Regions from separate parts of the Streptomyces sp. NPDC059917 genome, predicted to be linked through region 3. Evidence: riboswitches for the same ligand, from Rfam matches in the RefSeq annotation. Region 3 holds a riboswitch; each other region holds the start of a gene.

Evidence for each region. Region 3 has a riboswitch for cobalamin ahead of ACFWAR_RS32275 (ribonucleoside triphosphate reductase). Riboswitches for the same ligand answer to the same signal wherever they lie in the genome.
Region 1: it holds a riboswitch for cobalamin, as region 3 does, so the genes downstream of both, ACFWAR_RS16080 (prenyltransferase/squalene oxidase repeat-containing protein) here and ACFWAR_RS32275 (ribonucleoside triphosphate reductase) in region 3, are expected to answer to the same signal.
Region 2: it holds a riboswitch for cobalamin, as region 3 does, so the genes downstream of both, ACFWAR_RS22260 (ABC transporter substrate-binding protein) here and ACFWAR_RS32275 (ribonucleoside triphosphate reductase) in region 3, are expected to answer to the same signal.
Region 4: it holds a riboswitch for cobalamin, as region 3 does, so the genes downstream of both, ACFWAR_RS13950 (cobalamin biosynthesis protein) here and ACFWAR_RS32275 (ribonucleoside triphosphate reductase) in region 3, are expected to answer to the same signal.

Annotation. Positions count from the first base shown of each region.
Region 1 covers NZ_JBHWLC010000023.1:78,362-81,701, reverse strand. Annotated here, with positions in the region: gene ACFWAR_RS16085 (hypothetical protein) at 1-724, opposite strand, end outside; cobalamin riboswitch at 867-942, opposite strand; cobalamin riboswitch at 1,060-1,198, shown strand; gene ACFWAR_RS16080 (prenyltransferase/squalene oxidase repeat-containing protein) at 1,308-3,340, shown strand, end outside.
Region 2 covers NZ_JBHWLC010000038.1:45,672-49,011, forward strand. Annotated here, with positions in the region: gene ACFWAR_RS22245 (hypothetical protein) at 1-302, opposite strand, end outside; tRNA gene ACFWAR_RS22250 (tRNA-Trp) at 476-548, shown strand; gene ACFWAR_RS22255 (peptidoglycan-binding protein) at 656-1,468, opposite strand; cobalamin riboswitch at 1,717-1,852, shown strand; gene ACFWAR_RS22260 (ABC transporter substrate-binding protein) at 1,899-2,912, shown strand; gene ACFWAR_RS22265 (FecCD family ABC transporter permease) at 2,876-3,340, shown strand, end outside.
Region 3 covers NZ_JBHWLC010000079.1:11,872-15,211, forward strand. Annotated here, with positions in the region: gene ACFWAR_RS32275 (ribonucleoside triphosphate reductase) at 1-1,733, opposite strand, end outside; cobalamin riboswitch at 1,762-1,935, opposite strand; gene ACFWAR_RS32280 (glycoside hydrolase family 71 protein) at 2,008-3,340, opposite strand, start outside.
Region 4 covers NZ_JBHWLC010000019.1:44,098-47,437, reverse strand. Annotated here, with positions in the region: partial or broken gene ACFWAR_RS13955 (cobyric acid synthase) at 1-1,047, opposite strand, end outside; gene ACFWAR_RS13950 (cobalamin biosynthesis protein) at 1,044-2,036, opposite strand; cobalamin riboswitch at 2,071-2,218, opposite strand; gene ACFWAR_RS13945 (hypothetical protein) at 2,322-2,543, opposite strand; gene ACFWAR_RS13940 (anion permease) at 2,564-3,340, opposite strand, start outside.

The DNA of each region.
Region 1 (3,340 bases), on a different contig from region 3:
CGTCGGTGTTCGGGACGCCGGAGACGCAGAGCGCGGCCATGGCCGAGCCGGTCATGTCGACGTCGCTCGCGGAGTTGAGGACGGTGGGGTTGCCCTCGCCCTTCTGGTACGTCCAGCCACCGTCCGCATGCTGGTTGGCCCGGATGCGGGTGACCATCGAGTCGGTCAGCGCCTGCGGGATGCGGTCGGCGCCGCTCTGGGTCTTGGCGCCGCGCAGGGCGAGCGCCGCGAAGACCGTGCCGTTGAAGTTCCCGGAGGGGCCGAAGTAACCGGGCTCCGCCGTCTGCCAGTAGGAGTAGACGTGCGCGACGAGGTTGCGCGAGGCCGAGACCCGGGCCGGGTCGATGCCGGCGGCGTAGGCGTTGAGGGTGCCGCGCTCGTAGTCGGTGACCACCGGGGCGGCCTGCGGCCAACCCGCCGTCGACAGCAGGTTCCGGTAGACCGTGCGCGCGTTCTTCGTCATGTCGCCGCCCGGGTAGACGTCGACGACCGCGGTACCGGTGGCGGCGAAGGTGCTGAAGGCCCACTCGTTGGACAGGCCCGAGCCGGCGTACGAACCGTCCGCCGCCTGGAGCGACTTGAGGTAGGCGACGCCGTTGGTCTTGGAGGTGGCGATCTGCGCCGGCGAGGAGGTCGCCGAGGCGGGCAGCGCGGTGAGGACGAGCGCGCCGAGCGCGGCGGGCAGCGCGAGCGCGAGGCGGCGGGAGGTACGGGGACGGGACATGGCCTGCTCCTGGAAATCGGCGGACGCCGGCCGCTCGCCGCACGGGCCTCACGTCGCCGTCGTACGGACACGGCTGGGGCACGGGCCGCAGGGCCGCCGTCCGGAACGCGTGGTACGGCTTCCTGTTGCTGCATCGCCGTATGGGCATTCGGGCTCCGGAACGGCCCCCGCCGTCCCACACCGTTGCGCGTCAGCCCCGGATTCTCACCGGGTTCCCCCATGTGGCAGCCCTGGACGCTACCCGAGTGATCAAGCCACCGCCAGCCACCCGGTCCGCGGACGGACCGGGCCGCGCCGCGGGGACGCGGGCTGAGACGTAGGCCACCTTGACGCGTCCACGGAATCCGTGTTGCACTCCGGCTGATAACTGCTCAGCTCCAGGGGAAGCCGGTCGAATTCCGGCGCTGACCCGCAACCGTAGGCCCGGTTCGTCCCGGGCGAGTCGGAATGCCTGGGGCCGAAACACAGCACGAAGAGCGCCGTCGCGGACTACGGCGTGGTCGTAACAGCTCCTCCGTGGCCCCAGGGCCGTGCGGGGGCGGATCGCCACGCACGCAGCCGCCCGGCAGAGACGAGGGCCGCGGTGGGGACCGAACAGCAGGCGCAACGGACGCGGCCGAGACGGCGGTTCCTCGCGCTCGTCACCGCGTCCTTCCTGACGCTCGGTGCGGCAGTGGCCTTCCTCACTCCTCCCCCGGCCGCCCACGCCGACCCGATCGAGCAGTGCACGGCCGACACCGGCGCCATCGTGGCGGTGGACTTCGGCCCCTTCGGCGGCGCGGTGAGGCGCGGCTGCGACACCACCCCGACGACCGGGTACGAGCTGCTGCACACCGCCGGTTTCACGACCACCGGGACCGTCCACGACGGCCCCGCCTTCATCTGCCGCATCGGCGAGGGGTCCTTCAACTCCGGTACGCAGTACCCGACTCCGGAGAAGGAGCCCTGCACCGTCACCCCGCAGGCCACCGCGTACTGGTCCTACTGGATCGCCTCGCCCGGGCAGCGCAACTGGACCTACAGCCCGCTGGGCGCCATGGCCCGGACCCCCAAGCCCGGTGACGTGGACGCCTGGGTGTACGGCGCCACCTCCGTCGGCGGCACCTCCGGCAAGCCCGCCTTCACCCCCGACGACGTGCGGGCCGGCGGCGTCATCACCCCCGACCCCGCCGTGCCCACGGCTCCGCCCACGGTGCCCGCGGGGACGGTCGACGTACCGGCCGCCCTGCGCTGGATCACCGGGAAGCTGACGGACGGGGAGCGGGTCGTCGACGACGGGGCCACCGCACCGAACCACTTCCTCACCACGGAGGCCGTGTTCGCGCTGACCGCCACGGACCGCAGGAGTCCGGCGGCGAGGAAGGCGGCCGACTTCCTGGCCACGCCCGCGCAGACCGACGCCTACGCCTACCCGGCCGGCAAGGACGGCATCCCGGACGCCACCGCCGCCGCGCGCCTCGCGCTCGTCGCCGAGGCCACGGGCAAGGACCCGCGCGCCTTCGGCGGGCACGACCTGCTCGGCGACCTCCTGAAGTACGTGTGCCCGCGCGACATCGGTGACGGCGACCCCGTCGAAGGCTGCCTGACCAAGGGGGACTTCCGCACGACCGGCCAGTCCGACGCCCAGGCCATGGCCGTCATCGCGCTGATCGGCGGCGGCGTCACCCCGCCCGCCGCCGCCGTGCACCGGCTCGTCGGCCTCCAGTGCGAGGACGGCGGCTTCAGCGGCGTCCTCATCCGCTCCGGCGGCTGGTGCGACAGCGACCCGATCGCCACCGGCCTGATCACCCTGGCCCTCCAGCGCGCCGGTGGCCACGGCGAGGCCGTGCAGAAGGCCCGGGGCGGCCTCAAGAAGTCCCAGCTGCCGACCGGCGCCTGGCCCTCCGCCCCGTACGAGACCACCGGCAGCCCGGCCGCCACCGCCTGGGCCGCCCAGGCGCTGCGCGCCCTCGGTGACGACGCCTTCGCGGACGCCGGTCTCTCCTGGCTGTCCAAGCGGCAGCTCCCCACGGGCGGTTTCGGCTTCGACGAGAACGACACCGACTCCCGGATGTTCGCCACCGCCCCGGCCGCCGTCGCGGGCGCCAAGGGCGACCTGGTCCTGCTGACCACCAAGCCGGTCGACCCGACGCCGACCACCCCGCCCACCACCGCCCCGCCGACCGCCCCGCCGACCGGTGACGGCCCGGACCTGGGCAAGGGCACGGCGTACCTCGCCGACCGCGCCCGACTGGTCCAGGGCCGGTACTACGAGAGCGGCGCGGGCACCGGCTTCGCCGACTACGGCCTGACCATCGACGGCGCCTACGCGCTCGCCGCCACCGGCCGGGACAACACCACCCTGCGCAACATCGTCGACTTCCTCGACAAGGGCGGCAAGGACGGCAAGGGCCGCACCGTCAACGACTGGACGCTCATCGGCACCAAGTACGCGGGCGGCGGCTCCCTCGGCAAGACGGCCCTCCTCGCCGAGGCCGTCGGCCGCGACCCCCGCCACTTCGGCGGTCAGGACCTGATCGCCGCCCTCGCCAAGGGCATCTGCCCGGCCAGGAGCGAGACGCCCCAGCAGTGCGCGGCGAAGGGCAACTACACCTACGCCACTTCGGTCTTCTCCCA
Region 2 (3,340 bases), on a different contig from region 3:
TCGGTGTAGCGGGCCGTCCCGGTGTTGACCAGGCGGAACTCCACGGAGACGAGCCGCCGCGCCGGATCCGGCGCGGGATCCGCGGTGCGCGGGGTCGCCGGATCGGTCACGGTGACGAGGGTGACGTCGAGCAGCTCGCCGGGCCGATTGCCGCGCAGCGAGATCGTCTCCCCGGTGGGCCCCGCGGGGAGCCGTCCCCGCGCCTGCGCGGTGCCGGGTCCGAGGAGGGTCGGCGCGGCGAGGGCGAGCGCGAGGGCGAGGGTGAGGGCGGGCGCGGCGGAGGAGGGTCGCAGACGGCGCATGGCTGAACCTCCTCGGGCGTGGGGCCACCTCCCACCATCCCCCTCGGTGCCCGGCCCCGCCACCTGCGACGCTTCCCGTCGCGGCCGGGGGGCGCCCGCTGGTCCCGTCCGGTGACCACATGCTGGAAACGATTGGATCATCCGCGTGCCCCGTGCGAAGCTAAGGCCGTCGAAGGGGCGTAGCTCAGTTGGTAGAGCGTTGGTCTCCAAAACCAAATGTCGTAGGTTCGAGTCCTGCCGCCCCTGCAAGAACCCTTCGAAGCCCAGGTCGAACGCGCCGCGTTCACCCTGGGCTTCGGGCGTTCGGGTGGGTGCGCGGGGGCGCCCGGATCAGGTGTTGGGGACCTGTCGGATCAGGTGTTGGGGACCTGGAGGAGATCCCAGGTGGTGCGGCCGGGGGGCCAGGTGGCGGCGGTCCCGGTGAAGCCGCACGTGCGCTGCCACGCCTCGTAGCTCCTCTTGTCACCGGCGCCGATGACGTCCTTGTCGCGGCTCGACTCGTACCGGTCGCAGCCGACGGCGACCAGGCGGTCGTGCATGGCCGCCACGATCGGCGAGCGGCGGCCCGTGGTGAACCAGCCCGCGCCCGGGAACGGCTCGAACGTGGGCGCGGTGACGGGTGGCGCCCACCGCCAGGAGGTGATGGCGGTCCCGCCGCGGGGGTCGTGGGGGTCGGCGGTCGGCGGGCACTCGCCGTCCGGATAGCGGGGGGCGAAGTAGCCGGTGAGGTAGTTGCTGCGGCGGGGGTTGGAGTGCGACCAGACGCCGTTGCCCTGCCCGTGGTCCGCGGCCCCGGCCCGGATGGAGTTGCCGCCCTTGGTGTACACCGTGTCCGCGTCGAAGCCGGTGACCATCTCGGTGTGCGCGCCGTTGCCGAAGTTCACCCACGCTCCGGCGCTCGGGTACTCGGACCACTGGCCGCGGCGCTGCGCCCAGTCGGTGAACGCCGAGACGTTGTCGACCTTGGGCACGATCGCGTCGAGACCGACGTCGTGGTAGGTGCACCAGTCGAAGATGACGCACCACGCGACTCCGTCCTCGCCGAACTCGCGTCCCCACCGCGTGTAGTTGTCCCAGCCGACCGTGCTGTTCCAGCCCTCGTAGACCTGTTCGGGCACGGACATCAGGTGGTCGGTGAGCTGCCGCCACTGGGGTGAGGTGGTCATGGGGGTCCTCCAGGTGTGACAGGTGTGACGGGTGTGGCGTGGTGCAGGGGGCGGATTGCAGAGGAGGTGCAGAGGGGTGTGCAGAGGGGTGTGCGGAGGGGTGCGGTCGGGGTCGCGGGAGGCGACGATTTCCCAAGTGGTCCCCAGGAATGTGACGGCCAATGCGCCCCTGAGCTGCTGTATCGATTCAGCTCGGTCGGCGCCCCCCGGGGCGCCGCGGCCGGTGCGCCGACGTCGGGGCGCGGGTGGTCTGGCAGAATTGTCCGGGTTACCCCCGGGCGGCGCGTACCAGGAAACCGGTGTGAAACCGGTACGGTCCCGCCACTGTGACCGGGCCCTCGCGGGTCCGGGAGTCAGACACTGACGTGCCGCCTCTTCCTTTCGACTTCCTTTCGACCAGGGGACGAGGATCCCCCGGAGAGGCCCTGCCATGTCGCGTTTCCGTGCCGCCCTGCGCGCGCTCGCCCCGCTCGCCCCCCTGACGCTCCTGATACCGCTCGTCGCCTGCGGCGCCGCCGAGGAGGGAGCGACGGGCGACGGCGCGGCGCGGCCGACGTCCGGCGCCGCGGGCGCGGGGTTCCCGTACACCGTGACCAACTGCGGTGTGACCACGACGTACCGGGAACCGCCCCGGCGCGCCGTCGCCATGAACCAGCACGCCACCGAGGTGCTGCTCGCCCTCGGCCTCGGCGACCGGATGGCCGGCACCGCCTACCTCGACGACGCCGTCCTGCCCGCCTACCGGCCCGCCTACGACAAGATCAAGGTGTTGGCGAAGGAGTACCCGTCGAAGGAACTGCTCCTCGGCGCCAACCCCGACTTCGTCTACGGCGGTTACTCCAGCGCCTTCGACAAGTCCCAGGGGCGCGACCGCGAGACGCTGGGGAAGAGCGGTATCAACACCCGTCTCAGCGTGGAGTACTGCACCCAGGGCCCGGTCCGCTTCGAGCAGCTCAAGACCGAGATCACCGAGGTGGCCCGCACCTTCGGGGTGCCCGACCGGGGCGCGCGCCTGATCGAGGACGAGCAGCGCCGCATCGACGCCGTCGCGGCACGCGTGAAGGACAAGCCGCGCCCGAACGTCTTCGTCTACGACTCCGGGGAGACGGCGGCCTTCACCTCGGGCGGCAACGGCATCGGCAACGAGATCGTCTCCCTGGCGGGCGGGACGAACGCCTTCGCCGACCTGAAGGACACCTTCGGGGACGTGTCCTGGGAGAAGGTCATCGAGCGCAAGCCGGACACCGTGCTGATCTACGACTACGGCGGGACCGGCGTCGAAGCCAAGAAGCAGCGCCTGTTGAACGACCCGGCCCTCGCCCAGGTTCCCGCGATCAGGGACCGGCGGTTCGTCGTCCTGCCGCTGTCCTCGGCCGTCCTCGGGGTGCGCGTCGCCGACGCCGTCGAATCCCTCGCCGGTCAACTGCACCCCGACGCCCCGTGAGGGCGGACCGCCGCCGCACCCCGCTCGTCCTCGTCCTCCTCGCCCTGGCGCTCGCCGCCGGTGCGGTGGCGGGACTGGCCCTGGGGCCGGTGCGGATCCCCGCCGGCCAGGTGCTGGAGATCGTCGCGGACGGACCGCGCCCCGGTGCCTTCGCCTCCATCGTGTGGGACGTCCGGATGCCGCGCGTGCTGCTGGCGGCCGTGGTCGGCGCCGGACTGGCCGTGACGGGCGCCGTGCTGCAGGCCCTCGTGCGCAACCAGCTCGCCGACCCGTTCCTGCTCGGCGCGTCCTCCGGAGCCTCCGCGGGCGCCGTGGCCGTCATCGTGCTCGGCCTCGGCGCGGGCGTCGCGACCAGCGTCACCCTGCCCCTGGCCGCCTTCGTCGGCTCGCTCGGCGCGTTGGTCACCGTGTACGCCCTGGCCCGGCGC
Region 3 (3,340 bases):
TTGCCGATGTTGAAGGAGGACACCGGCCGGTGGTAGCCCATGACCCGCGTCCACACCTCGCAATCGGCTCCGCAGTGCGGGCAGTTGGGCTGCTCCCCCGCGAGGTAGCCGTGTTCGGCGCAGATCGAGAAGGTCGGGGTGACCGTGAGGTAGGGCAGCCGGAAGCGCTCCAGGGAGCGGCGCACCAGGGACCGGCAGGCCTCGGCGGTGGGGATCCGCTCCGTCATGTAGAGGTGCAGGACCGTGCCGCCGGTGTACTTGGCCTGGAGTTCGTCCTGCCGCTCCAGCGCCTCGAAGGGGTCGTCGGTCCACCCGACGGGCAGCTGCGAGGAGTTGGTGTAGTAGGGGTTGGCGTCCGTGCCCGCCTGGAGGATCTCGGGGTACCGCCGCCGGTCCTCCTTGGCGAAGCGGTACGTCGTCCCTTCGGCCGGGGTGGCCTCCAGGTTGTAGAGGTTCCCGGTGCGCTCCTGGAACTCCACCATGCGGGCGCGGACGCGGTCCAGCAGGCGGACGGCCAGCGCGTGCCCGGCCTCGGTGGTGATGTCGTCCGCGTCCCCGGAGAAGTTGCGGATCATCTCGTTGATCCCGTTGACCCCGATGGTCGAGAAGTGGTTGCGCAGGGTGCCCAAGTAGCGCTTGGTGTAGGGGAACAGTCCGCCGTCGATCAGGTCCTGGACGGTGATCCGCTTCAGCTCCAGGCTGTCCTTGGCCAGCTCGCACAGCCGGTCCACGGCGGCCATCAGGGCGTCCTCGTCGCCCGCGTGCAGGTGGCCGAGGCGGGCGCAGTTGAGCGTGACCACGCCGAGGGAGCCGGTCTGTTCGGCGCTGCCGAAGAGGCCGTTGCCGCGCTTGAGCAGCTCGGTGAGGTCGAGCTGGAGGCGGCAGCACATCGAGCGGATCATGTGCGGGGACAGCTCGGAGTTGATGAAGTTCTGGAAGTAGGGGAGCCCGTACTTGGCGGTCATCGCGAAGAGCCGCTCGGCGTTCTCGCTCTCCCAGGGGAAGTCCCGGGTGATGTTGTAGGTGGGGATCGGGAAGGTGAAGACCCGGCCGGTGGCGTCGCCCTCCGTCATGACCTCGATGTAGGCCCGGTTGATCAGGTCCATCTCGTGCTGGAGCTCGCCGTAGGTGAAGTCCGCTTCGACCCCGCCGATCACGGGGACCTGATCGCGCAGGTCCTCGGGGCAGGTCCAGTCGAAGGTGAGGTTGGTGAAGGGGGTCTGGGTGCCCCAGCGCGAGGGCACGTTCAGATTGTGCACCAGCTCCTGGACACACTGCCTGACCTGGGCGTACGTCATCGCGTCGAGGCGGACGTAGGGGGCGAGGTAGGTGTCGAAGGAGGAGAAGGCCTGGGCGCCCGCCCATTCGTTCTGGAGGGTGCCGAGGAAGTTGACGATCTGGCCGACGGCCGAGGACAGGTGCCGGGGCGGGCCGGAGTCGATCTGGCCGGGGACCCCGTTGAACCCCTCGGTCAGCAGGGTGCGCAGGGACCAGCCCGCGCAGTAGCCGGAGAGCATGTCCAGGTCGTGGATGTGGAAGTCGCCCTCGCGGTGGGCGGCGGCGATCTCGGCCGGGTAGACGCGCTCCAGCCAGTAGTTCGCCGTCACCTTGCCCGCCGCGTTCAGGATCAGGCCGCCGAGCGAGTAGCCCTGGTTGGCGTTGGCGTTGACCCTCCAGTCCCGGCGCTCCAGGTATTCGGTCACGGTCTCCACGGCGTCTACGGCAGCGGTCACGGCAGCCCTCCCACGAGGCTCGGCACGGAAGTGTGGTTCGTTGGCCGGCAGGTGTCGGACTCGCGCGGCGCCCCGTCCCCGTCGGGGGAAGGGCGTGCGCTCACCGTTGCGGGGCAGTCCCGGATTCGCATCGGGTTCCCTGTTGCCTCGGTCGGGGCGGACATGAGCGTGGCCCCGCCGAACCGGCAGGGCCAACACTACATATGGATATGACCGCCCAGCGCGACCACAAGATATTGGGTGACCTTCGTCCCGGGAGAGGGTCCCAAAGTCCCTACGGTGACGTGCGGCCGCTGGTCGCCCCGTAGTACTGGAGGTCCTGGACCGCGACCGTGCGGTCCACCGGGTACGACAGCTCGACCGAGGTCGAGGTGACCCCGTCGCGGACCGCCCGGGCCGAGCTGGTGCCGGAGCGCAGCTCCAGCAGGTGCGACCGGACTCCGGCGGGGGCCTCGTAGGCGTCCGCGTCCCCGCCGGTCGCGGTACGGACGGTGGCCGGGGCGGTCAGGAAGCTGAGCACCTCCACCGCGTCCCGAGGCGCGGCGCTGCCCTTGCGCAGGGACATCACCAGGGACTGGGTCCCGGTCGGGTCGGCCGCGGCGAACTGGGTGCGCGAGGTCAGGTAGAGCGTGTCCCGGACGATCCGCGGCCAGGAGCCCGTCTTGAACCGGGTCAGGTAGTAGGAGGAGATGTCCAGGTAGGTGTGGCCGTTGTGCAGGGAGGGGGCGAACTGGCTGCCCTCCGAGTAGTCGTTCCAGGTGGTCAGCTGCACCCAGTCGGCGCCGTCGTCGATGGCGTGCGTCCAGGTGGAGCGCAGGGTGGCGGTGTTCCCGGCCTCGTCGTAGATCCCCTGGTTGGGGCGGGCGTCCTGGACGGAGACCGGCTGCATCCAGATCTTGCCCGCCTCGTGCGCGCGCCGGACGTCGTCGGCCGCGCCGTCCTGGCCGACGTAGCTGCGGCTGCCCCACTCGGAGAACCCGTAGCTGATGGGCGCGAACCGCGCGCCGTGCGCGGCGAAGTCGAGGAAGAGCGGGACGAACGCGGTGCGGATGCCGTGCTTCGACCTCAGCAGGTCGATCACCCGGCTCCACCAGGCGACGTCCTTCTCCTCGGCCTTGAAGGGGGAGACGACCAGCCGACCGTCGCCCAGGCGGTGCGCGGCGGGCGCCGCGGCGAGGGCGGCGAGCGCGGTCGCGAGCACGGCCGGGTCGTCGGTCTTGAGGGAGGTCATGTCCGGCATCAGCATGATCTTGAAGGCGGGGTCGACCGAACGGGCCGCCTCCATGAGGAGGTTGGCGCGGTCCCAGTTGGGGCCGGAGAGGGAGAGCAGGTCGAGGGTGAAGCCGTCGATCCCGGCGGCGCGGGCCGTGCGCACCTCCTGGCGGAGGTTGGCCAGCTCCCAGTCGCCCTGTTGGGGCGGCACGGGCAACGGCCGGTCGCGCAGCAGCCCGCCGTAGCGCTCGTGCTTGCCGTTCTCCCCCGCCGGGGCGAGGTAGTTGCGGGTGTAGTAGTCGCCGTCCGCGCTCGCGTTGTCGAGGGAGAGCGGGTAGGGGGTGAAGTAGTGGGCGAAGACCAGCTTCTTGCCGGCGCGCAGCGCGGTGGCGTCC
Region 4 (3,340 bases), on a different contig from region 3:
GAAGCCGCCGCAGATGCCCAGCACCGGGCGCCCCTCGGCGGCCCGCCGGGCCAGCGCGTTGGCGAGCCCGCGCTCGCGCAGCCAGGCCAGCGCCTTCACGGTGCCGCGGGTGCCCGGTACGACGACCAGGTCGGCGTCGGCCAGTTCCTCGGCCCGGTCCACGAAGCGCACCACGACGCCCGGTTCGGCGGCCAGCGCGTCGACGTCCGTGAAGTTCGACATCAGGGGCACCGCGCAGACGGCGACCCGCAGCACGTCCTCGCCGACCGGCGGGGCGACCACGGATTCCCGTACGGCGCCGCGCAGGGAGACGCGCAGGCCGTCCTCCTCGTCGATGCCGAGGCCGTGCTGGAAGGGGAGCACGCCGTACGTCGCCCGCCCGGTCAGGCCCCGCAGCATCTCCATGCCCGGCTCCAGCAGGGAGACGTCGCCGCGGAACTTGTTGACGAGGTAGCCCGCGATCAGCGACTGGTCCTCGGGGGACAGCAGCGCCGTCGTGCCGAAGAACGAGGCGAAGACCCCGCCGCGGTCGATGTCGCCGACCACGACCACCGGGAAGCGCGCGGCCCGCGCGATCCCCATGTTCACGATGTCCGTGCGCCGCAGGTTGATCTCGGCCGGACTGCCCGCCCCCTCGCAGATCACGGCGTCATACGTGCCCCGCAGCTGCTCCAGGCAGTCCGTGACGATGCCGAGCAACTGCTCCTGACGGCCCCCGTGGTAGCCGCGCGCGCTCATCTCGCCCACCGGCTTGCCCAGCAGCACCACCTGGCTGCTGCTGTCGCTGCCGGGCTTGAGCAGCACCGGGTTCATCAGCGCGGTCGGCTCGACCCGGGCCGCCTGGGCCTGCATCGCCTGGGCGCGGCCGATCTCGGCGCCCTCCAGGGTGACGAAGGAGTTCAGCGACATGTTCTGGGCCTTGAAGGGGGCCACCTTCACGCCCTGGCGGGCCAGCCAGCGGCAGATGCCCGCCGTGACCACGCTCTTGCCCGCGTCGGAGGTGGTCCCGGCGACCAGGAGCCCCCCGCCGCGCCGTGCGCCGCTCATCCGCGTCCCTTCGCCTTCGTCGTACGGGTCGGACCGCTGCGGCCCGACGTGCAATGTGCCACCAACAGCCGCAAGGACACGCAGGCCCCGAGGGAGATCCAGGTCACCCGGCGCGAGAGCCGTACGGCCCGCTCGATGTCCGCGACCTCGACCGGGCGGCCCGCCGCCCCGTTCAGCACCGCCCGGTGCTCCACGCGCCCGGCGTACGCCAGGGTCCCGCCGAGGCGGACCCCGAGCGCCCCGGCGAAGGAGGCCTCCACCGGTCCGGCGTTCGGGCTGGGGTGCGCCGAGGCGTCCGCGCGCCAGGCCCGTACGGCGCCCCGCCGGTCCGGTCCGGCCAGCACGGCGGCCAGCGCGGTCAGCCGCGCGCCCGGCCAGCCCGCGACGTCGTCGAGCCGGGCCGAGGCCCAGCCGTAGCGCAGGTAGCGGGGGGACTTGTGGCCGACCATCGCGTCGAGGGTGTTCACGGCGCGGAAGCCCAGCAGCCCGGGCACTCCCGCCAGGGCGCCCCAGACCAGGGCGCCGACGACGGCGTCGGAGGTGTTCTCGGCGACCGACTCCACGACGGCGCGGGCGATCTGCTGCTCGTCCAGGGCCTGCGGGTCGCGCCCGCACAGGTGCGGCAGCCGCTCGCGGGCCACCTCGGTGTCCCCGGCGGCGAGCGCGCCCCCGATGGCGCGGGCCTCGCGGCCCAGCGAGGTGCCGCCGACCACCGCCCAGGTCGCGGCGGCGGTCAGGGCGATGCGGGCGGCGGCAGTCCGGGAGCGCACGGCGCGGGCGCCGAGCGCGCCGACGGCGGCCGCGCCCCCGGCGCACACCAGGGCGTGGACCGCGCCCCGGGCGCGGCTCTTGCCCCACAGGGCTCGTTCGACGGTGGCGGCGGCCCGCCCGAAGGCGGCGACGGGATGCCCGCGGCGCGGATCACCGAGGATCCGGTCGCCGATCAGGCCGGCCGTCGCGCCGTACGCGAAAACGCGATCGGCACGCATGTGGCAGGTAGGTCCTCACTCAGGGTCCGCGCCCTGGTTCGACGTGTCCGGTGGCGAGAGTTCCTGGCTTCCGGGAGCCTTCGGCTCCTCGGTGACAGTGGCGGGACCGCGCCGGATTCGCACCGGACTTCCTCTTCATGCCGCCGTATTGGCTCGGGCAGTCCACCACGCACCGCGAACGCCCGTCAACTTGCCGTTGACCTGCGAAAGCTCCCCCCGGCCGCGGGCCGGAGGGAGCTTTCGGACGTGCTGGTGCGGGAGGGGCGCCCGGGGGTGTCCGGGGTGTCAGCTGACGATCAGGTAGATCGCGTAGCCGACGGCCACCGCGCACAGTGCGAAGCAGGCGTACGCGCCGGTGCGCGCCAGGTGGGCGGTGTCGCCCTGGCCGGTGGCGGTCTCGTGCTTCGACAGGCCCACGATGCCCAGGGTGAAGAGGGTCACGAGGGCGACGGTCGCGGAGAGGCTGACGCCGAACACGGAGCCGAGTGCTGCCCAGTCGATCTTCATACTGCCGATTCCTCTGTGGGTCAGACCGCGGCGGCGGGCGCCGCCGGTGCCGGGGGAGCGGCCGGGGCCGGGGTCGGGATGGTCGCCTTGAAGGCCTCGTCCGTGACCGCGGCGGTGGTGCCCGCGACCGGGGGGACGGCCACGGCGGCGATCGCGGTGGTGACCACGCCCGGCGCCTCGACCGTGCTGTCGGCGGTGCCCGCGGCCTCGTTCACGTTGGTGTGGTCGACGACCTGGCGGCGCGAGATCAGCCAGATGGCGACGCAGGAGCCGACGAGGAAGAGGGCGACGGCGGCGACGCCGACGTCACCGGTGCGCATGACCAGCTCGGCGCCCGCGGCCACCAGGGCGGCGGCCGGAAGGGTCAGGCCCCAGGCGATGAACATCCGGCTGGCGGTGGACCAGCGGACCACGCCGCCCTTGCGACCGAGACCCGCGCCCATGACCGCGCCGGAGCAGGCGTGGGTGGTGGAGAGGGAGAAGCCGAGGCTGGAGGAGGCCAGGATGACGCTCGCGGCCGAGGTCTGGGCCGCGAAGCCCTGCTGCGGCTGGAGGTCGGTCAGGCCGCTGCCCATGGTGCGGATGATGCGCCAGCCGCCCAGGTAGGTGCCCATCGCGATCGCCATGCCGGCGGAGACGATGACCCAGACCGGCGGGTTGGAGCCGGGCGCGAGCGCCCCGCCCGCGACCAGCGCGAGGGTGATGATGCCCATGGTCTTCTGCGCGTCGTTGGTGCCGTGCGCGAGGGAGACGAGACCGGCCGAGGCGATCTGACCGGCCTTGTAGCCCTTGGCGGA